Regions from separate parts of the Paenibacillus sp. FSL K6-4396 genome, predicted to be linked through region 1. Evidence: riboswitches for the same ligand, from Rfam matches in the RefSeq annotation. Region 1 holds a riboswitch; each other region holds the start of a gene.

Region 1 (7,671 bases):
AACCATCATCAGCTTGATCTCCATTTCTTGCTTGGACATCCGCTTCAGCTTGTTAGACATCGGGTGCCATAACACGTAACCACTAAATATACCAAGGAGTGTTGCGATAAATGCTGCCGCAATCGCATGGGAGAGTTTCTCCATGTCACTGAGATCGGCAAGTGCTGCGATGAGACCTACAACGGCCCCGAGAACCCCGAGCGTTGGCGCGTACATCCCCGCCTGGGCGAAGATCAAGGCACCGCCGCGGTGGCGCTCCTCTGTAGCATGAATATCTTCCATCAGTACATCACTTACAAATTCCTGATCGTTGCCGTCGATAATCATACGCATACCGCCACGAAGGAACTGATCGTCAATCTCTTCTACTTTTGATTCCAGTGCAAGCAAACCTTCACGACGGGTAGTGGAAGCCCAATCCATAAACGTGCCGATCAGAGACACTCGATCAATTAGTACTTGATTTTTGAAAATAATCCCGAAAAGCTTAGGGATTTTCTTAACTTCTGACATAGGAAATGCAATAAAAATGGTTCCTGCCGTACCTACAAAGATAATAACGTAGGCTGCCGGATTGTTAACCAGGTTGATTAAGGGCGCACCCTTCAGGAACATACCGAGTACAAGGGAGACCAGACCAAAAACTAGTCCAATAATCGTTGAAATGTTCATCATACACCTCATCCATGAGATAAAATTGAATCCTTTCAAGCGGCTGTATTCGGGCTTCCGGACGAATTTTTGGCCGCAATCCGTTCAATGTTAGGCATTCCTTACGGTTGCTAAAACAGTTAAAACGGTCATATATGTATTTATCGACCAGAAGGCCTTTTTTTTTAAGGGCTATTTTCAGGTATAATAAGATCAAATCCGCTCCTCAGGGGCCGAATAGGAGTGAAAAGCCAATGGGCGTAAAGCATGGACGGGATTATGAAGGAATTTTGACAGATCTGACAACGGCAATCGGACGCATACCGGATCGGTATGTTTTCTTTGAAATGGACGCGGAAGAGTGGGATAGACTGGCTGCATCTGACCAACTTGAAGTGGATGAGGCGTTGGCGGAGGATTTGTTCTATGCGCTGGGCGAGGAGTCCGTTATTCCGGTTGGAAGTGGCGTGGTCATCCATGATAAGGAACAGCACCGCATTCATATTTTGATCGGGGAAGAAGAGTTGACATTTGTACCTTTAATTTAGTGTGTTCACATGCATTTTCAGGGGTCTAAATGGAATTGGAATTTCCCTCAAAGCCTTATGGTTATTGGTTCTAAGCCACGTAGTTGATTGGATTTTGAAGCTTGTCCGTGGTAAGATGTTAGTCGTGAAATGGGCCAACCGCATGGCGGTGAGCCTGGCCTTTGAGGCTGCTGTTGATAGCGCCGAAGGTGTCGGTGGTTATACGGACTCACGTCTGTAATGTACCATCCTATGGGGAGGAAGATAACGCATGGTTTTTTCGCAAGAGGAAGTCGAAGCTCATCTGGGAAGGCTGGAAGGCTGGGAACTGGAAGAGGGACGGTGGATTGTACGTAAATTCGTGTTCTCCAACTACATGAAAGGGATTGCATTTGTGGATGAGGTCGCTGCGATCTCGGAAGCATTCAATCATCATCCTTTTATTACGATTGATTATACAACGGTTACGCTGCGTCTCACATCATGGGATGCGGGTGGTATCACATCTGTAGATATCAAGGAAGCAGGGCAATATAACGAAGCTTATGACAAAATGAGGTCGCAATAACGAGGTCGGTTATTATCACGCGGCCAGAAGTGAGTGAACTATATATGTCAGACTATAATCAGAAACAACCTCTTATTGCTGTCGTAGGCAGTCTCAATATGGATCTTGTGGTGAAGACAGACACGATTCCGGAAGAGGGAGAGACAGTGAGCGGTGAGGAGCTGCATTATCTCGCTGGTGGCAAAGGGGCGAACCAGGCTGTTGCCGCTGCGCGTCTGGGTGGACAGACTACGATGATTGGTGCGGTGGGATCGGACGGTTTTGGCGAACGTCTGCTGCACAGTCTGACGGAAAGTGGTGCAGATGCCTCGCAGGTTCGCATCTTGGAAGACACGGTTACAGGGACGGCTTCCATCTGGCTCTCTCGGGGAGACAACCGGATTATCGTTATTCCTGGTGCAAATGGGCAAGTGGTGCCTGAGATGCTGGAAGAGGCGGATACGGTAAAAAGCCTGACTGCAGCCGCAGCGGTGCTGCTGCAGCTGGAGATCCCGCTGCCAGCGGTTACCCGCGCCGCCCAACTGGCGGCTGAAGGCAGCGCACTGGTGGTGCTCAACCCGGCTCCCGCGGTGCCGGGTCTGCCCCAGGAGCTCCTGCGGTGCGTCGACGTTGTCACGCCGAACCGCAGTGAGCTTGCCGTGCTTACCGGCCGAGATCATCTCCGGCCGGAAGACCTGGATGCGGCGGTCGCAGAGCTCGCCGCATCCCTCGGGGCCGCTGTCGTCACGACGCTCGGCCCCGAGGGGGCTGTGTACGCGGCAGCGCCTGGTGGCCGCGTACAAGCAGGGCGTGCCGGCGCATGCCGTGCGCCCGGCTACGCCGTAAGCGCCGTCGATACGACCGGCGCTGGCGATTGCTTCAATGGCGCGCTGGCGGTAGCCCTCGCGCGCGGTGAGACGTTGGACGCGGCCGTAGGCTTTGCCATGGGTGCGGCCGCGTTATCCGTGACGAAGCTCGGCGCCCAGTCCGGGATGCCGTTCGCACGTGAAGTGGAGGCCTTTCTGGACGAGCATGCGGCAAAGGCTTAATAATTGATACAACAAAGAGGCTCTTACTCTCCGAAAAGGGGATTAAGGGCCTCTTTGTTATGCGTGTGCAGAGATTATTTCTTCTCTGAAAGCCACATGGCGATATTTGCAATCTCTTCATCTTGCAGCTTGCCCTTGAAGGAAGGCATGCCACCTTTACCTTTGACAATCGTAGAATAGATCTTCTCCAGATCATCCTGGCTGCCGATGTTTGCCAGAGCAGGTCCTACGCCACCTTGCAGCTGATCCCCGTGACAGGAGATACAATTGGCTTTGACCAGTGCTTCAGCCTGTCCGGCATCCAATGTGACTTCCGGCATGGTTGGCTTGGCTTCTTCAGCCACTTCTTCTTTCCCTGGAAGCGTAAACATTAAAACAATAGCTAAAGCGCATGCTGCAAAAAATACTCCGCTCATGATCCATTTGTGCATCCCTTATGTCCCCTCCAGAATGAAAGATCATCTAACCTAAAACTATCCATATCATTATAACGGAACCTGTACTGACATCATAGCATTTTGTGGGAAAATTTTGAACTAATCACATAACAAGGCGCAAATTTAGTTGTTTTGCAAGAGATTCTAATCACGAGGCCCTTCATAAACCATACAGTGAAAGGGCTTTAAGCCGCTTGGGGTCTGTCGTTCGTATGTATCCTGGGTGACAAATCCACTCTTCAGATAGACTTGAATGGCACGAGCATTCCAAGTGAGCACTTCCAGATCGATCTCATTCTTCGGATTTCGGCGAATGGCTTCCTGTACAATGGCCGTGACAAAAGCTGTCCCTTGACCCTGACCACACAGCTCTGGATGCATGCCGAGGCCAATCCGGGTTACCCCTTGAAGTGGGAAGTATTGAGCAAATCCACATATACGATCGTTCTGATCCAGGACGATTGCATATTGCTCCTGTCGCAGCTGTGCATCTCCGAATTCCACTTCCAGAGCTTTCATCTGCTCCCAGGGGAGCCAGCTGTAGATATTGTAAGGCGGATCATACTGCCAACTGCAGATGAGCTCCGCATGTTCTTCTCGCATGGGTACAACGTGAAACGTCACAGGGGCTTCCTTCATACACTTGCATGCTCCTTTCCTTGAAACAGAACTCTTTGTCCACTCTACAAAAGTGATGTTCTTTTAGCAAGTCTTCCTTCCCCAGAAAAAAAATGAAACAAAAGTTCCGGTAATTTCGTTTATATTATAACGGGATGGGTAAAAACATCATAAGGGCACGGACGAACGAACGCAAAATGAACCTGTTGATGTCGCAGGATATACCCAGAGTATACCTTGCAACATGAATAAGGATTGAAGCACAAAAAAACCGCCGGATACATTCCTGCGGAGAATGTACCGGGCGGTTCTGTTATGCTTCTTGCTTCGTTCCAGTATGGTTAATGGTTACAGCATTATGTTGCTCAGCTTGTCCCTAGTCAAGGGCCAGTGATTCATATGCGTCCGTGCTCATAATCCGTTTCGCGCCAACATAACGATTGGCCCAATAGTTTTCACTCAATGCACTGATCGTAACGCCTTTGGAAGAAGAGGAGTGTGCAAACTTTCCATCCCCTACAAAGATTCCTACATGGGATACGCCTTTACCTGTTGTATTAAAGAACACCAGATCGCCAGCTCTCATTTCCATGCGGGATACAGAATCGCCCATGTCGAATTGGGAACTGGATTGGCGTGCCAAATCAATACCCAACTTGTCGAATACATACCGTGTAAATCCGGAGCAGTCAAAGCCGTTAAGCGTTGTTCCCCCACTTTTGTATGTAGTTCCCATTGCTGAATCAATTACTGTGTCCATCTTTGAATCTGCGAATGCGCTACCTGCACCAAGCGATAAAGCGAATGTGATGCTAAGTACAGCTGCGGTTAATTTCTTCTTGAACAAGAGATATTCCCCTTCCAATGCCTGCGAGGTTAGCTTAAGGATTCGGTTGAAGGTCCCCTATGATCCCTCTGTAGCAAGATCAATTCACCCATAACTGGTTCCCCCGCTTCCCAGGTGCCAGGAATTTGGCTGTGCTAGTTATGCACCTGCGAAATCAAGAAATGACGATTTAATTTTAAGTAGTTACAAATATGAATGTAAAGATTACAAAGTTGTTACTAAAAACTCACTGCGATTATTGTAACAGAGGAGTACGGCTTTGGCAACGTTTAGCAACAAATTTAGCAAAAAAAACCTCGACCTTTGACGGGGAAAGGTTGAGGTTTGCCTATTTATAAGTACATATTAGGCCATGAGTTTAACTTGTGATGGTAACAATTTTTAATCTATCTGCTCTCACCTTTGGATATTTTGGACTGCCATAATCGGAAATGGCTGCATATTTTCCACAGACTCAATAGACATCTGGCAAGTGGATACGTCTGTTGTAGTATAAGTCCGGTAAGTCCCGTTAATAACCATGAGGCTGAAGTGAATGCCCCAAAGACGAGCAGGTGTACTCCGCCCAGCAGGAGTGCAATGCCGATTACAGCGATGAGATGACGCAGTGCAATCCAGAGTGCTTTGAGGGTACCGTGAGCCCCGCCTTCTCCTTCTGGTGCCGAAACACCGAACTGCATGTAGAGTATGGCATGGTGGATGATCCAGCCATATACAATCCAGGCAGCAACATAAGGTATACCAGGCAAAAGTAATTGAAGGGAATGAAAACCTTCCATGAGAATAGAGTAGAGCTTCGGTATGAGCCAGTAGGCGGGCAGAAGGATCAATAATGTACGTACGGTGTGTAGCAGCAGCATCGGTTTCCACAGATTTTTGATTCCGCGGACAAAGGGGATGCGCTCTTCTGTAGAATTAAAGTGCTGAAGTGAGTAGAGCAGTCCTGCCTGAATGAGGGGGCTGATCAACATGCGAACCAGCAGCATGCCCCCGAGAATCCATAGATAACGATGAACCTCCGGATGGGTAGACAGGTTAAGTTGACTTTCCATTTTGAACAAAAGTGTACTCAGCTCCCCCGCATCAGCATCTGGATAGCGCAGGAGCAGTGGGATGACCGCCGATTGTACCATTCGATAGAAGAAATATCCCCAAATGAGTTGATAGAGAAATAAGAGTGCGGCAATGAACATATGCTGACGGACGAGAAACCAGCCTTCACGTATTTTCGCTTTCACCGTTTCCACCTCACCATGACAGACCTCCGAATATGGCTTCTATTAGTTTGGTTACACTCATGCTCCAGCGGGACTTCGCCCGCTCATCCAGTCCGGATTTCAGGAAATTGTTCATATGGCGGTTCTCCAGCACGATCGAGTACAGGGGATCGGTCATGGCCCAGGATACGGGGGATGTGTGAGTTAATTTATAGGTGATGCGATCTTCTTTGCCATTCCATTGCTTGGTGAGGATATGCCCGTCTTCAAAAGCAATGCGAACAGGAACGGCGCTGTAATCACTCCCTTTTTTTGCGATCGTCACGGATGACTCGTACAATGTTTGACCGTCTTTCTGTACGGGCGTAACACGAATCTTCTCTACAGCAAAGTCAGCCATCCCGTTACCATAGACATATTGATCAAAATAATCAGACCAGGAAGTGCGGGTCACTTGTTCCACAACGTTCTGAAAATCAGCCGAAGTGGGATGTTTGAAGCGGTACTTCTTCACATAGGTAGAGAGAATGCGTTCCATCTTTTTGGCACCGACTTGGTGTTCAATACCAAGCAATACAAGCTTGCCACGTGTATAGACATTGGCTGCATACTCATTCTGTGAATCGAACTTCCAGGATTCTTGTGTTAACGATGAAGGAGAAGTAATCAGTCCCGATTGTACCGGCAGATTTGGAATCAATCCGTATTCCTGCTCCATTAGTTTGTCTTCTGCATAAGAGGTGAACCCCTCATCCAGCCAGGCTTCCTCGAATTCGTTGCTGGCAACCATGCCGTAGAAGTACTGGTGTCCGATCTCGTGGACTACGGTACGTTCCAGGTCATAACCTGGCGTAGTATCATCGGCTCCAAAGGCCGTAACTAGTGTAGGGTATTCCATACCTCCAGCACCGTTCCCCGCTTTGGGTGGAACTACGATGGATAAGGTAGCATAAGGATATGGGCCAAACCATTTGCTATAATTGGCTAGAGCGGCCTTCGCGGCGTAGAAATAACGTTCTTTCAGATCCTGATGAGCTGGGTCCAGATATAACTTGATTCGTACACCAGGCACATTGGGTGCAGAGAAGGGTTCCTCGGCGTACACAAAATCGGGTGAGGCTGCCCAGGCGAAATCATGCACATCATCGGCATAGAATTGATAGACCTTTTCTCCATTTTTCACCACGGCTTGCTGCGTCGGAAATCCGGTAGCAGCCACTTTGTATGTTTCAGGCACCCGAATACGTACACTATATATACCGAAGTCGGCGTAAAACTCTGAGTTGCCATGGTACTGGTGCAGATTCCAGCCTTCCGTTGTTTGTCCACGCCTGCCTACAGGTTCATAGGCACTTAATTTGGGAAACCATTGACCTGCCATGACAAAATGATCAGCAGTTCCCATTCGTGCAAAAATCTTCGGCAGATTCACTTCAAATCTGGTGTGGAGCGTAATGCTTTCCCCGCCTTTGACGGGTTTGGGCAAGCGTACTTTAATGAGGGTGGTGTCCTTGATATTTCCGTCATCTGGTTGCACATACTGCATCCGATGCAGCAGAGAGAGCCCGTCCTCCGTTTTCATTTCGGTAATGTTCATGGAGCCATAACCATTGGTAGGCATGACATCACCCCGAAGCTTTCCACCGGATTCCTTCATAAAGGTGGTGTCAGCAGAAGAGAAGGCGTTGGGATACATATGAAAGTAAAGCTCGCTGACGGTCTTTTTACCTGGATGTGTCCAGGTAATCGTCTGAGTCCCTTCCAGTACATTCCCTTCG
Region 2 (7,671 bases), 1.5 Mb from region 1:
CCGCAGAATGCGTCATGGTGGAAGAAATTTCTCGCCTTTGTAGGCCCAGGATACCTCGTTGCCGTAGGTTACATGGACCCCGGGAACTGGGCAACAGATATCGCAGGCGGCTCGCAGTTCGGGTACACCTTGTTATCCGTTATCCTGTTATCGAACCTGATGGCCGTTGTCCTTCAGTCGCTGGCTGGCAAACTCGGTATCGTCACTGGACGGGATCTGGCTCAAGCCTGTCGTGAACGATTCAGCATGCCTGTTGTCGTGATGTTATGGATTCTGTGTGAACTCGCCATTGCAGCTACCGATCTGGCTGAGGTCATAGGTTCTGCTATCGCATTAAAGCTGTTATTTAACATCCCCATGTTATATGGCGTTATTATCACCGCAGTTGATGTACTCCTGATTCTTGTACTGCAAAACAAAGGTTTCCGCGCTTTGGAAACACTCGTCATTGTGCTAATGGCGACCATTGCCCTCTGCTTCGGGATTGACCTCTTCCTGGCGAAACCCGATATGGGCGGTGTTCTCCATGGTTTTGTACCAAATGTTGAGATTTTGCAAAACCCGGCCATGCTCTATATCGCTATTGGTATTATTGGAGCAACTGTGATGCCGCATAATCTGTATCTGCATTCTTCCATTGTGCAGACCCGTCAGATCGAACAGACCGCACAGGGCAAAAAAGAAGCTATTCGGTACTCGACCATGGATTCTACAATCGCGTTGACACTGGCCCTGTTCATCAATGCGGCCATCCTGATTGTATCTGCTGCTGTATTCCACAGTGCTGGTATGACGCAGGTTGCCGAGATCGCAGATGCCTATCATCTGCTGACACCTCTATTGGGTACTACGGTTGCAAGTATTCTGTTCGGTGTGGCGCTGCTAGCATCAGGTCAGAACTCTACCCTTACAGGTACACTCGCTGGGCAGATCGTTATGGAAGGTTTCCTGAACATTCGAATTCCGGCTTGGCTGCGCAGACTGGTCACACGTCTGATCGCCATCATCCCGGCGGTAATTGTGACAGCCATTGCAGGAGAACATGGCACAGAAGAACTGCTCATTTTGAGCCAGGTCGTGCTGTCGCTTCAACTGCCCTTTGCTGTGATTCCCCTGGTGTTGTTCACAAGTGATAAAAAAAGTATGGGTGCATTCGCCAACAAATTGTGGCTCAAAATCATCTCATGGGTCATTGCCGCGATTATCGTTGTGCTGAATGTATATCTGATCATTCAGACGATTCGGTTATTCTAATCTCGTTCTTATCGACTAAATCCTAAAAAGGCTGATCAACTCCGGTATTCTATACCCAAGTTGATCAGCCTTTATTGTTGCAATACAGCAACATGTTTCCTTTTATAATAAAACTCATACTCCAATAAATAACCATCTGAATCTAATTCTGATTTGGCATCAGTAACGGCAGGAGTTGATCCAATGAATCCACAGTCCAATCCGCACGTTTGTCATCCGATAGTTCTGGCTGGAATCTTCCGTAACCCTGCATAATTCGAATCGTACGCATGCCCAGCTTCCGAGCAGGTATAATGTCGTTATCAATCCGATCACCGATCATGACGGCTTCCTCCGGTTCACAACCAGCCTGCTTCAAGGCCACAGCGTATAACTCAGGGTCTGGCTTGGACACTCCTTCTTCAGCCGAACACGCCAGAACATCAACATACTTCCGCAAGCCGTAGCTCTCCAGTCTCTCTTCCGTTCCAGGACTCTGATTGGCAATAATGCCAATGCGATAATACCGTGACAACTGCTGAAGAACGGAATCCGCTGAAGGAAAAGGATGTTCAAGATCTTTTTGAAATTTCAGCTTGTCCTGAATCTGTTTTTGGTGTCCCTCGTCTTCAACGAATGTGCGAATCGCCACTCTCATAGGCCATTGCTCATATTTTCGGTAACAGTTCGCAAACAGTTCGCGTACCGCCTCAATTGTCACCGGATACCCCAAAGCACAAGCTTCACGGACGAACTGTCCGATAATATCATCAACCGGCTCCCATTCATCCACCAGCGTATCTCCAACATCAAAAAACAACCATTTCAATCCACCTACATCCGGCACACCAATTCCTCCTTGTAAGCATAAAAAAGAAGACTCACCATCACGCATGAGTCTCCTCAAACTTCCGTTTATCGATACATTCAATTATAACAGGCACCTTACACCTGAGCAATCACAAGCTATGGCATTAACCATTGAGGAGAAAGCCAACTTCCCCATTGAGCGAATATACAATCCGGTCTGCGCCCATGCCCCGATAGATGCCCTTAGGATGACTCTGCTCCGTAATCACGCACAGGGATTTCGAAGTCCATGAACGGCAGATCTGTAAATAACGACAGGTCAGATTCAGGCTGTTCTCGAAAATAAACACGTTACCTACGCTGCCCTGCGGCAAAAACCATTTTTGAGCTGCAGCTGTATTCATGCGAATGACATGTTCTACTCCGATTCTACGGAGTCTGCGCTCTTCCCCTGCACTGTTGGTTAGAACGGCAAACGGCATTTTTTTGTACATCAGCAATTTAATAAATTTGCGTCCTGCTTCATTTGGAGCAGTCACTAAAATCATCTCAGTATCCATCATTCGTTCCTCCCTTGGCGTGAAAAGACAACAAAAAAGAAGCGTGGGGGACCAAGGCCTCCCGAACGCTTCTTAAATAACCCATGGCGAAAACACCATGAACCAGCGTACGGCTTGTTGCCTCTCCCTTTAACGCTTACGAGGTTAGCTGACGGATTCGGGCGCGAGAGTCGCCCTATTTCCGGCTGTCACCGGAAAATTCACCCCATGAATGCCCACTGTCCTGGACAGCGCATTCCGTTGGTTCCCCCGTTTCCCATTCATCAATGAATGGAAACTCAGCGATTAAAACATCGTTCGTATATCTTAAGGTAAGATCGAGCGATATTATCGTTTGTTTCGTTTTTCAAGTACAATTTAGTTTAAATTGAAATTACGTTATGAATCATACACCCCCGCCATGACGGTGTAAAGTCCTTACAGATCACCAAATCGGCAGATTTTTGCCAATACTCGTTTATAATAACGCTTACAATAAGGTTATACTCTATCCACCTCTTCAAGGCTATCTAATTCTCACTCTGACGAAAATCACTTCGCAATTCATTCACGTATTCTGCACAACTTGCCTGTTTTGATGCTATTAACACCACATTAGTTTTGCAATATTTAATTGTAGCCAATATAATAGAAGATATAAGAGTAAATAAATGGAGGCGATTTAGATGACAGTCTACGATTACAAAGTGAATACCCTTCGCGGTCAAGAAGTTGAAATGTCCGACTACCGTGACAAAGTGCTCCTGATTGTGAATACGGCAAGCTCATGCGGCCTTACTCCTCAATTCAAAGGTCTGCAAGAACTGCAAGACAAGTTTCAAGATGCTCCATTTGAAGTTCTTGGTTTCCCAAGCAACCAGTTTGCACAGGAAAAAGGATCTTCCGACGATATTGCCGAGTTCTGTCAGATGAATTATGGCGTAAGCTTCCCAATGTTTGAGAAAATTGATGTGAACGGCTCAAGCGCTCACCCTCTTTTCCAACACCTTAGCACAGAAGCTCCTGGCCTGCTCGGTTCCAAAGCAATCAAATGGAACTTCACCAAATTCCTTGTGGATCAGAACGGACAGGTACTGAAACGTTATGCTCCCAAAACAACACCGGACAAGATTGAAGAAGATATCAAGAACTTACTTCAAAAATAATACACAGGCCACCCGTAGCCGTAAGGTAGAGCACCATTGCCCCGGTAATGGATGGCTTTTTTTCTCAACCCAGATGTCATACTGTTCGAAAAAGACAAAAAAAGAAGCTCTCCAATAACGGAAAGCTTCTTCTTCATCGTTCATATGATGCGGTCGAGAGGACTCGAACCTCCACGGGCATACGCCCACTACCCCCTCAAGATAGCGTGTCTGCCATTCCACCACGACCGCATGTCGTAAATAATCGGCAACAGAATTGATTATACCGGGTTCAGAACTAAAAGTAAAGTATTTTTTAATACTACTTTTTCAGCTAGGCATTTTCATCAAAAATCGCATAATCTCGTCATCTTTACCCATGAACTGCATATTATTAGATTTGATCTCCTCTTTTTCGGTAAGAGCCGATCTTGTTGATTCATTTATATATAGTCCTTCCTTCTATATAGTTCTCCCTGCACTCCACCACACAAATGACACATTAAAGTTATATAAAATAACACAAATATTAAATAACAGATTTAATCCATTAAATTTCACGGATACCATTGACAAAAAGCGGACATTTATGGGAAGATAACTATCATATAATTCGGATTTATAAACATAAAGCAAACAAAAAGGATTATAGATGTCACTATAAGTGACATTTAACGAACACAGGAGGCGAATGATTGTGAACCGTGGGAATAAGCTGCTCGATTATGTCAACCTGCTTGATTCCTCTATTCAGGTTGGAGGGTTCACCCATTCCTTCGGCATGGATATCCATATCAGGGAGGGTACCATTCGTAATGCTGAAGATCTCGAATCATTCATGCGTTGTCAGTTGCATCCCAGCATCGTTCGTCTTGAAGGTATGGCCATCAAAGGCATCTATACCGCAGCAGATCACAAAGATACATGGCGGATAGCTCTAATCGACAAGCTCGTCCATGTTCAGCGAACCCCTGGAGATCTCAGAGAACAAGCTGCCGCCATGGGTAAACGATTGATCAGACTTGCACGTGCTCTGCACCCCTGGATTGAATTCAGCCAGCTCGAACAGATCTTTGCCAAATACGATTCGGTTGGCTGCCTCTCCACTGTTCACGCCTGGATTAACCACCACCTCGACATCCCGGTCGAGGAGGCGGTCCTTGGTTACCTGCATTCAGCCATGAATGCCTGCATAACCGAAGCCTCCAAAGTCATTCCCCTGAACAACGATACAACCAAGGATCTGATGGTCCGCCTGGCCACAGATCTGGAGAATGAATGGAAGACCGTCAGCGCCTCGGCTGCGGATGGACTGGCACAGCCAACCTCGATGTCCATGAAATCGTTTTTCCCCAGTTTCCATATGCTTGGAGCTGGACTTCATGCCTACAGGGCCTAATCCTCTTCCTCCTCATACCTGCTCCCCTTCATTCAGACAAACTAAAAAACACGCGGCAACCTCCTTGCCGACGTGTTTTTTGTCATTTTATTTGTTTTATTTACGTATTTACGCCATTTATCATCACAAAATACACTTTTTTCCGTCTTTTTTAATTGTTAGATGACGAATTTGCGTATATAATGAAACATACAGCTCGCATTTCTATATATTCTACATGATGAAAGGGCGGCTGAATACTACATTCTAACCAGGGGTGAACCCTTTTGAACAAGAAAAAACCAGTTACTCCGTTCGGATGGGCCATCAAACGACGGCTAACCGAACTTCAAGTGGACCAGAAGACCTTTTGTGAACAGCATGGCATCCCACCCTATCGTTTATCCAATCTTATTCACGGCACACGCAAAGCAACCCGATTCAGGCACCTGGTCGCTGATATTTTGGATATTCCAGATGAACTGAGATAAGATTTCTGCCAAAGGAGGGTCTCATCCATGAGACATGTTACATCCGATCTGGAGAGGCTGTCGTTCCAGTCCATACGTCACCAGCTCATCATCGTTGATGACAATTGGATTATCCAAAGTTGTAACCGTGCCTGGCAACAGGGACTTGGTCAATGCTCACCAAACCCGGATATACACAGTAGTTATAGACATTACCTGCATCTGACGGAAGCCTGGGCAAAACGGGGCAAGAACGCTAACATGGCACTTGTCGCACAGAATTTGAAAGAACGCGGAATACCCTTTAATCGAAATCATACATATGACATCTGCGTATATACTGTATACAATGAAAAGAGGTGGTTTCGTGTAGAACTCACCCCTCTATCTTATGCAAATTCAATTCTGGATACCGATCTCGCTTTGATTGCACACATGGATATTACCGAACAGAGAAAGACAGAACACCAATTGAAGAAGGCATTGTCTGAAGTGCGCACATTGCGCGGACTGCTGCCTATTTGCGCCGTCTGCAAACAAATCAAGGACGAAGAGGAACATTGGAACTCCGTTGAGAGTTATCTGGAGAAGCATACCCACGCCGAATTCACCCATGACATCTGTCCGGAATGCATCCGGCGGTTATATCCCAAATACTCGAATATCCTGGACAAGCGTTCCTGAAACCTTTCTCCACTCGCCGACTAACTACAACTATACGGAGAGATGATGTTCAAACTGCGACATATCCAGTTCTTGCGGTGTCCCGTGCAGGGTTATGGTTCCTTTGTCCATGATATAGATGTAATCTGCGGCACTTCGTACAAAATCGATACTCTGCTCTACCAGCAAAACCGAGAGGTTCCCCTTTGCCTTGAGCTGCAAAATAACCTGCCGAATGTCCTCCACGATAGAAGGCTGGATGCCTTCTGTCGGCTCATCAAGTAGCAACAACCCCGGACGCGAAGCCAATGCCCGGGCGAATGCCAACTGTTGCTGCTGTCCACCACTCAGATCCCCGCCCTGCCGTCCATACATCGTCGCAAGCACTGGAAACATCGCCAGTACATCCTCCGGGAACGTTTTTACTCCCGGCGCACTTGTCTCCAGACCGAGCAATAAGTTATCTTTCACCGTAAGCTGCGGGAAAATTTCCCGCCCCTGCGGTACATAACCGATCCCTGCCCTTGCCCGCTTGGCTGTGTCCAAAGTGGATAACTCCTGATTTTGCCACTGAATACTGCCCTTGCGTGTTTTGAGCAACCCCATTAATGTTTTCATCAACGTTGTTTTCCCTACACCGTTACGGCCCATCAGACACACCACCTGTCCAGGCTGTACATCCAGGTTCACACCACGAAGCACATTGCTTTCCCCGTAGCCGGATTCAATTCGTTGCAGCGACAGCATGGTCATCCCTCCTTTTGCCCAGATACACTTCGGCCACTTTCGGATCTGCCTGTACCTCCACCATCGTACCTTCCTTCAGCAGTTTCCCTTCATGCATCACCGTTACCTTGGCTGCGAACTCTCGCACAAACTCCATATCATGCTCCACCACCACAACCGAGCGTTCACGCGCAATCTCTTGCAGAAGTCGCCCGGTCTTGTGTGTTTCTTCATCCGTCATGCCTGCGGCTGGTTCGTCCAGCAACAACACACGTGGCTCCTGGAGAAGCAGCATGCCGATCTCCAGCCACTGCTTCTCCCCATGCGATAATGCTCCTGCACGAGCATCAACGCGATCTTGCAGACCAATCTGGAGGGTAACATGCTCCATGGCAGCACTCATTTTCCCATATCGACGAATACCGATGGCTTGCAAAGGGGAACGGCGAGTCTCCGCCGCCAGCGTCAGATTCTCCTGCACCGTCAGACCTGCAAAGATCGATGGCGCCTGGAATTTGCGTCCCACACCTTTGCGAACAATCTGGTGCTCCTTCAGTCGTGTTAATTCCGTGCCATCCGCCATCTTCACCGAGCCGGACATGGGTTTTGTTTTGCCGCATATCACATCCAGCATCGTTGTTTTCCCAGCACCATTGGGTCCGATCAGAAAATGCAGGTCATGTTCATGCAGCTTCAGATTCATTTCT
Region 3 (7,671 bases), 3.9 Mb from region 1:
TTGCTCTCGGTCATCTCCATCATAACTACCGCATCCGCACCTTCCGGAACCTGTGCACCGGTCATGATGCGAGCCGTCGTACCTGAAACAATGGTGTGGTCCGAGGTGTAGCCGCAAGGAATTTCATCAATTACTCGAAACCAAACTTGATGATTACTCGATGCATCTATGGTATCTGTACTTATAATCGCGAATCCATCCATACCCGATCTCCGGAAAAATGGATAAGGATGGGGTGCCTGAATCGTCTCTGCAAGTGTGCGGCCATGAGCAGATTCAAGGTGAACTTTCTCTATGGAGCCTACAGTAACTCTTGCAGCTATTTTGGCTTGGGCATCCGGTACCTGTACAGCTGTTCGATTGAATTTGGCAGTTGTCATATCATGTGAATGTGAGTTCATTTTCAAAAGTATTCTTACCTCCTAGAGACATATCATCTTTTAAAAAAGTGTAGCCCGAATGCTCTAAGATAACAAGTACATTACTTATTGAATCCTGTGACAAATCATATTTCTTACAGGTGTAACATTCCTTGACCTATATTCAACATGAAAGGCATTTTGTCTGCCCATAATATAATTAACTAAGGGAGGCGATGATCATAAGTAATCGATGTGAATTATGCGGAAGAGAACCTGTAAACACGACCATTCATCATCTGACACCGAAAGAAATGGGAGGAACATTTCTGCCAACAGCCAACCTGTGTATCCCCTGTCACAAACAGATTCATTCGCTATACACGAATCGCGACATTGTAACCCTTGGTCTCACGGACCTGCAATCCCTGAGACAGGATGAACGAATGATTCCATTTATCCGCTGGATTCGCAAACAGCCTGCTACAACGATTCCCCGTGTACGCAAATCCAATCATGTTCGCAAATCGTAAACCAAAAAGAACAGCTCCAAGGTCATGTGCCGGCGAGGTGAATCCGCCTTCCCTTTTCACTGTTCTTAAATGAATTATGCGATTGGCAGCCATCCTTATGATTAGATGTTTATTATCTTCGCCTCTTAATTCGGCCGCCGCCCACTCTGGTTTTTGGTTTTTTGTAGGATTTCTTAGGTGAATCAAACAACCCACCACTGCTCTTGTTGCGATCAATGGTTCCCTTGCTCTGATCTTTGTTGCGGTTGAATAATCCTCCGCCAGATCCCACGCTTGAATCTTTATCGCTTCCGCGCCTTGTAATCGTACCTTTCCGATCAACAGTAATAGGTGGAGCAAGCTTCTTGTCATTACTTGTTGGTGCACGATAAGATCCTGCACTCGGTTTATACGTATCTTTATTGGTATATCCTCGATAGTTGCCATAACCTCGCCCGCCAAAAGAATCGAACAGATTACCAATTAATGTAGCGGTGAGGTACCCTTGTAGAAAAGATGAATCGTAGTTCTGCCGAACATATTCCTTGGAGTCCACCTCAACCAAGGTATCCTCCGGCTTGTTCGGGTCTTGTTGCAGATGATAATACTCGTCCTGATACACGAGGAACATACGCTCTGTGTTCTCTGCCGAGATCTGATCCGGTTGCCTTTGGTCAGACAATTCCTGAGCCACTTCCGGAACGGTACGGTCTGAAGCCCGGTACACATAAGACGTTGAGTTACCACTGCCGTTAACCGATTCAAGCGGATATGTGTCCTGAACAGAAGGTGCTCCGCACGCGGACAACAGAGACATCACAAGGCTGAGGACCAGCATTAATTTTAATCCATGCGCCAAGCGTTTTTTCATTGGGAACCTCTCCTAGCTCGAACGAATTACTTTGATATCCGCAGGAAGAATGGACTCACCCTCATACAGTGTAAATCTTCTGTCTTGCCACTCCACCCGAAGAAGCATATTATCATCCGACTGATACTGCCATACCAATTGTTCTCCAGCCTGGCCATATGGAGTTCTACCTGCCGTTGATACCATACCTCCATACTCTTCCTCCAGATGAAATGCGCGTCCATCCAGGTCCAGCAATGTGGGCACCTCATCAGGTGCATCAAGCCTGCCATCAATTGGTGTATATAGAGCGTAACGTGTGAGTTCCCGTTCTTCGATATGCAAATATCGAAATGCGGTACCATCCTGCAGCGTGAGCACAACTGCATTTCGAGCGCGATTTTGTACCCGACCAACGACTTCATAAGTAACCAGAGAAACCTCACAGATATCACCAGGTGCAAGCTGAAGCATCGTTTTCTCTGCCTGCGGTGGTTCAGGTTTTGTTAGTATTCCTTTAATTCGTTTCCATACACTCATGAGAATTACTCCTGTTCCTTATCTTATAAACAAGCTGCAATAATCAGTGCGCCCACGATATGTAAAGCGCCAGAGAACAATCCGTATCCTGTCTTCCCTTGTTGAATTCCTGTATCCAGATCCAGATTGGCCCATTTGCGAATCATAAAGTGTACAACACTCTCCAAAATCAACAAAATGATAAAGGATACAACGGAGACCAACAATGCTTCTCCAAGATGACCAGCCGTAGAAATGGACGTAGCGAGTACATACCCTTGTGCAAATAATTTCATAACCATCCGTGTAGTAACGGCCATATTGCCAGCCTTAACTTCAGCAAAATCCTTATATTTCGTGAACAGTGAATCTACATACATCAAGACAAACAGCAAAACCGAACCAGATCCGGTCCAGACCAGCATCGCCAAAATATTCAAATCCATTTACACAGCCCCCACATATCAACATGAACCGCATTTAAAAGCGAAGGAGAAATACTCTTCTCCTCCGCTGGTTAACCCTGCTGACAACCAAGGTATTAGTTCTTATTATCGTACTGTTTCATCAATGCTGCGAGTTCGTCTTCAACAGCCTGATCTTTACCCAACTTCTCGAACTCTTCATCCAAAGACTTGCCTTTGGAAGACATTTCGTTACTTGCTTCCGCCTGTGCTTCCATCTGCATCATTTTCTCTTCCATACGCTTCATACCAGCACTTGCAGTATCAGAACCAAACCCATTCAACGCTTTGTTGATTTCAGTTTGGGCTTTTGCTGCATTGTAACGTGCTACCAGTGTTTCGCGTTTGTTCTTCATTTGAGTCAGTTGCTTACGCATCTCGTCGAGCTTGCCACGCAGGTTATCTGCCGAAGCCTTGTTTTGGTCATAGCTGGTTTTGTACTCAACCATCTTCTCCTCAGCAGCCTTTTTCTCTTCCAGGGCACGTCGAGCCAAATCCAGATTCTGAGCACGTGCCGCCGTATGCGCCTGCTCTTCACGTTTCTTCACAAGAGCTTCCTGCTCTTCGAATAACTGCTTGAATTTCTTCTCAATGGCGATCTGTTGAGCTACTGCCTTCTCTGCATCTTCCAAATCCTCTTGCATGTCACGGATATATTGGTCCGTCATCTTGATTGGATCTTCCGCTTTGTCAATAATGGCGTTGATGTTAGACATGGTTAGATCACGCAAACGTTTGAAAATGGACATTATGTTATTCCTCCTAGTCGATATTACATCGTATATAAACATACATACGTAACAATCTACAACTCGTTTCAATTTTAGCAAATAAAATCAAAACATTCGATGGCACTTATGTCAGGAAGATCGTTTATCTTTGTTCAGATGATCCTCCATCAACCTCTCTGCAGTCTGCACGATTTCGTCGATTTGCATCCGCGTGATGGAATCAAAATGAATACCCATGATTACCGTAACAGTTACTTTCAGCTGCAAGGCAGCCTTTCGGGCGAGCCGCTCACACAGCTCTTGTTCTTTATGCCCAGGAATACGGACCGTCGTCCCGCTTACGCGCTCATGATCCACGTAGAACGTGGCTACGGCGCCAATATGCGCCTTTCCTCCGGTAACGAAAAAAACCTTATCTTCTCCTGCTTCAATCACCTGTAAACGTATGGATTTCAAATCATATGTACTCATACCCATCCACCTATCCTTTTCTATATGTTATATATGGAGGAATTATGGCTGTCATGAGCTAAATCGGCAATGAAACTTCTCACACTGCGCATATTTTATGGAACCCCCGGGTATACCAAGGAGAACGTCATTTTGGAAAAGGAGGCCGATATTATGCGCGTACGCCTCATTATGCTGATGGTTATCGTTATTTTTCTCGGAGGATATCATGCTCCAGTTTCAGCGCGGGATGTTTCAAGCCCGCCAAGTGAATCAGTATCAGGTTCGGATTCTGCGGAAGAAGAACAACTGACATTGGGACAGTTACGTCAAAAATATGCCGACACGTTCAAAACCAATGGTCCTTCAACCAAGAAGGTTGCACTGACTTTCGATGATGTACCTGATCCACGGTTTACTCCACAAGTACTGGATGTATTGAAGAAATACAATGTCAGAGCTACATTCTTCATCGTGGGTAGTCGTGCTGAGAAACATCCGGATCTTGTGAAACGCATCATCAAGGAAGGGCATATGGTTGGTAATCACAGCTACAATCATCCTGAATTCAGTAAGCTGTCGATGAATGCCTTTCGCAAACAAATTTTACATACCGGGGATATTATTCGACGTTTGGCGGGATATACGCCCAAGATGATTCGGCCGCCTTATGGAGACATTAATGAAGAACAGCTGAGATGGGCTGCCAAACAACACTATAGCATTGTGAACTGGAACGTAGACTCCCTGGACTGGAAAGGCCTTTCAAAGGAACAGGTGAAAGATAATATTCTTTCTGCTGTAAAACCCGGCTCCATCGTTTTGCAACATGCTGGAGGCGGTGTAGGATCAAACCTGAACGGCACGGTTGAGGCTTTGCCTGAAATCATTGAAGAATTGCGTAATCGGGGATATGAACTGGTCACCTTGGACGAAATGTTGGGATTGCCAAAGGCCAAAGATTAGGATGACCGTGATACCAAATAATGAGAATATTAAAAGGGTGCTGTTCAATCGCGAATTAGCGACTGGCAGACACCCTGTTTGAATTCATTTTAAATGTTATTTTCTCTCTACTTCAGAATGTACAGCTCAATATCCTGAAAACCAAATGAGCTTACAGACTGTTTGCTACCCGGGATAAAGATATCAATCCGGTGACCTTTGATTGCACCGCCCACATCTCGCGCTGTGGCTACAAAAGCCTGTTTTGGCAATCCTGGATGGCTATGACCAGTTACCAGTACTTTGGTTCCGAGTGGAATTACACTTGGATCAACTGCAATCGTGCCCAGTTCAAGATCATTTCCGAAATAATCGACTGCACCCCAGCCTCCATTTTCAGACGGATCTGCAGAGTATGCCGTTGCTTTTACGTTCACAGCTTTGCTGTAATCGAATGTTTTACCCCAGGCTTGAACAACTTTGTTATCTGCGTTAACGTCCAAGCTCGCTGTAGTAACAGTCTTCGCTTGGGTCTTGCTCTCCGCTGCCGCAGCGGCTGCTACATTGTTTGACTTACCGGGAATCGTAATTTTCAAACCACCATAAATGTTGTAAGGCGAAATGTCGTTGTTTGCTTTAACTAACGTGTTAATTGCTACTCCGTATTGTTTCGATAAGGTGTAGAAGGTATCCCCCTCTTTGGCCACATGAACTGAATCGGCGTGAGCCGGAACGGCTTGAATGAGCATTGCTGTTGTCATTAATGCTACTGCTGTTTTGGCTATACGTTTCTTGTTAATCATGGTCTTCCTCCCTCATTGTGCCTGCGAAGTTAGTTGTCGGATTCGGATGAGGAGCCCATCCTATAGGTTCATCATTACATTTGAAACGATATGTACCCCTAATTCACCCCAAGCAGTGTGCTGTAGATCTTCCCCCTGCACAATCTGCATCGTTACATCCCCCGCACTCCCTGTCCGGAAGTTTCGGCAGAGTTCAATATATCACAATTTTGTAACCTGAACTTGTAGTAATTCTTACCAAATGGTTTTAACATGTGTAAGCACGTGTAAGAATACTGAATACTCTAAAACTGTTGGGCGAGATGTCCCCTATATATTTGGTAACAGAATAGTTACTTTTCCGAATCCTATATTTGATTATTTTCAAACAAAAAATAGCGTCACCGACTCGAGGTCAGTAACGCTATTTAATCACTTCATTTAGAGTACTTTCGCAAGAAAATCACGTGTACGTGAATTTTTCGGTGCTCCAAACACCTCATCAGGTGTTCCCTCTTCCACAATAACCCCGCCATCCATGAACAGGATCCGGTCTCCCACTTCACGTGCAAAACCCATCTCATGGGTTACGATGACCATCGTCATCCCGCCTTCTGCAAGACGTTTCATGACATCCAGTACCTCACCGACCATCTCGGGGTCCAATGCCGACGTAGGCTCGTCAAACAGCATGACATGAGGCTGCATGGCCAATGCTCTAGCAATGGCGATCCGCTGCTTCTGTCCACCGGACAGCTGATTCGGGAATGTATCTTTTTTATCATACAAGCCCACGGTATTAAGCAAATCAGCAGCAATCTTCTCCGCTTCCAGAGTAGATTGTTTCTTCACTTTAATCGGAGCGATCGTGATATTTTGCTCTACCGTTTTGTGTGGGAACAGGTTGAAGTGCTGGAACACCATGCCCATTTTCTCACGAGTTGCGTTGATGTTATGCTTGGGGTCCGTGATTGACACGCCTTCAAAATCAATCTCTCCTGAGGTAGGCTGTTCCAGTAGGTTCAAACAACGCAAGAATGTACTTTTACCTGAACCGGAAGGACCGATGACCACGACAACCTCACCTTTGCCAATCGTCACGTTTATGCCCTTAAGCACATCGTTATTACCATAAGATTTGTGTAATTGTCTAACGTCTATCACTTGCACTCAACTTCCTTTCCAGTCGTCCCAGCAGCTTGGACAAAATGAACGTCATTACAAAGTAGATGGCTGCTGCAATCAAAAATGGACTCAATCCTTGGTACGTAATGTTTTTGACAACACTTGCCTGATACATAATATCCACCATACCGATAACGGAGATAATGGAGGATTCTTTAATGATAGTTATGAATTCATTACCAATCGCTGGTAATACAGCTTTGAAGGCTTGTGGCAATATGATATAACGCATCGCGGCGCCTCTTCCCATACCTAATGAACGCGCTGCCTCCAACTGACCACGATCCACACCTTGGATACCCGCACGGAAAATCTCCGCCAGATAGGCACCACTGTTGATTGAAAGTGTAATGATACCTGCCTGAAGTGCAGTGAAGTTAATGCCAAAGCTCAGGGAAAAACCATAGTAAATAATCATCAATTGTACCAGCATCGGTGTGCCACGGATCACTTCAACGTAAGCTGTACCGATCCAGCGCAAGATTGCAGCGTCATGCAAACGGAACAAACAGATGATCAATCCGATAATTACCCCGAAGATAACCCCGAGTGCAGACAACAGAAGTGTGTATCCTACACCTGTAGCATAGAAACTTTTGTACTCCCAGAACACTTGGAAAATATTTTGTGATTTGTTCGCTTTATCCGCCATCAAGAGGCTGGCGTCCGTCACCATCTGATTGATTTTATCTTCACTTTTCAATCGCTCCAGTGTTCCATTTACTGCAGCTAGCAGCTCGGTATTACCTTTGCGAATCCCGATTGCCGCTTCTGCTTGCTCTTCGTCCGGAACAGCAGCAGCAAGTCCAATAATATCGTCCAGATAACCTGCAGCAACGGTATCTTCAACGATTGCCGCGTCAATGCGTTTTGT

What was found. Region 1 has a riboswitch for cyclic di-AMP ahead of MHB85_RS00530 (C40 family peptidase). Riboswitches for the same ligand answer to the same signal wherever they lie in the genome.
Region 2: it holds a riboswitch for cyclic di-AMP, as region 1 does, so the genes downstream of both, MHB85_RS07035 (hypothetical protein) here and MHB85_RS00530 (C40 family peptidase) in region 1, are expected to answer to the same signal.
Region 3: it holds a riboswitch for cyclic di-AMP, as region 1 does, so the genes downstream of both, MHB85_RS17490 (3D domain-containing protein) here and MHB85_RS00530 (C40 family peptidase) in region 1, are expected to answer to the same signal.

What each region holds. Positions count from the first base shown of each region.
Region 1 covers NZ_JBBOCR010000001.1:105,158-112,828, forward strand. Annotated here, with positions in the region: gene motA (flagellar motor stator protein MotA) at 1-672, opposite strand, end outside; gene MHB85_RS00500 (hypothetical protein) at 906-1,199, shown strand; gene MHB85_RS00505 (hypothetical protein) at 1,264-1,419, shown strand; gene MHB85_RS00510 (4a-hydroxytetrahydrobiopterin dehydratase) at 1,450-1,746, shown strand; gene rbsK (ribokinase) at 1,791-2,774, shown strand; gene MHB85_RS00520 (c-type cytochrome) at 2,849-3,205, opposite strand; gene MHB85_RS00525 (GNAT family N-acetyltransferase) at 3,356-3,850, opposite strand; gene MHB85_RS00530 (C40 family peptidase) at 4,206-4,676, opposite strand; cyclic di-AMP (ydaO/yuaA leader) riboswitch at 4,680-4,817, opposite strand; gene MHB85_RS00535 (hypothetical protein) at 5,063-5,914, opposite strand; gene MHB85_RS00540 (M1 family metallopeptidase) at 5,925-7,671, opposite strand, start outside.
Region 2 covers NZ_JBBOCR010000001.1:1,586,871-1,594,541, reverse strand. Annotated here, with positions in the region: gene MHB85_RS07045 (Nramp family divalent metal transporter) at 1-1,254, shown strand, start outside; gene MHB85_RS07040 (HAD family hydrolase) at 1,397-2,080, opposite strand; gene MHB85_RS07035 (hypothetical protein) at 2,208-2,603, opposite strand; cyclic di-AMP (ydaO/yuaA leader) riboswitch at 2,722-2,897, opposite strand; gene MHB85_RS07030 (glutathione peroxidase) at 3,269-3,748, shown strand; tRNA gene MHB85_RS07025 (tRNA-Leu) at 3,897-3,979, opposite strand; gene MHB85_RS07020 (urease accessory protein UreF) at 4,425-5,126, shown strand; gene MHB85_RS07015 (hypothetical protein) at 5,393-5,596, shown strand; gene MHB85_RS07010 (hypothetical protein) at 5,624-6,259, shown strand; gene urtE (urea ABC transporter ATP-binding subunit UrtE) at 6,290-6,985, opposite strand; gene urtD (urea ABC transporter ATP-binding protein UrtD) at 6,963-7,671, opposite strand, start outside.
Region 3 covers NZ_JBBOCR010000001.1:4,040,389-4,048,059, forward strand. Annotated here, with positions in the region: gene MHB85_RS17450 (molybdopterin molybdotransferase MoeA) at 1-401, opposite strand, end outside; gene MHB85_RS17455 (HNH endonuclease) at 596-892, shown strand; gene MHB85_RS17460 (DUF4247 domain-containing protein) at 1,005-1,742, opposite strand; gene MHB85_RS17465 (DUF4178 domain-containing protein) at 1,755-2,261, opposite strand; gene MHB85_RS17470 (DUF350 domain-containing protein) at 2,285-2,686, opposite strand; gene MHB85_RS17475 (PspA/IM30 family protein) at 2,782-3,453, opposite strand; gene lpdD (prenylated flavin chaperone LpdD) at 3,565-3,906, opposite strand; gene MHB85_RS17485 (polysaccharide deacetylase family protein) at 4,060-4,851, shown strand; gene MHB85_RS17490 (3D domain-containing protein) at 4,959-5,633, opposite strand; cyclic di-AMP (ydaO/yuaA leader) riboswitch at 5,636-5,832, opposite strand; gene MHB85_RS17495 (amino acid ABC transporter ATP-binding protein) at 6,054-6,776, opposite strand; gene MHB85_RS17500 (ABC transporter substrate-binding protein/permease) at 6,763-7,671, opposite strand, start outside.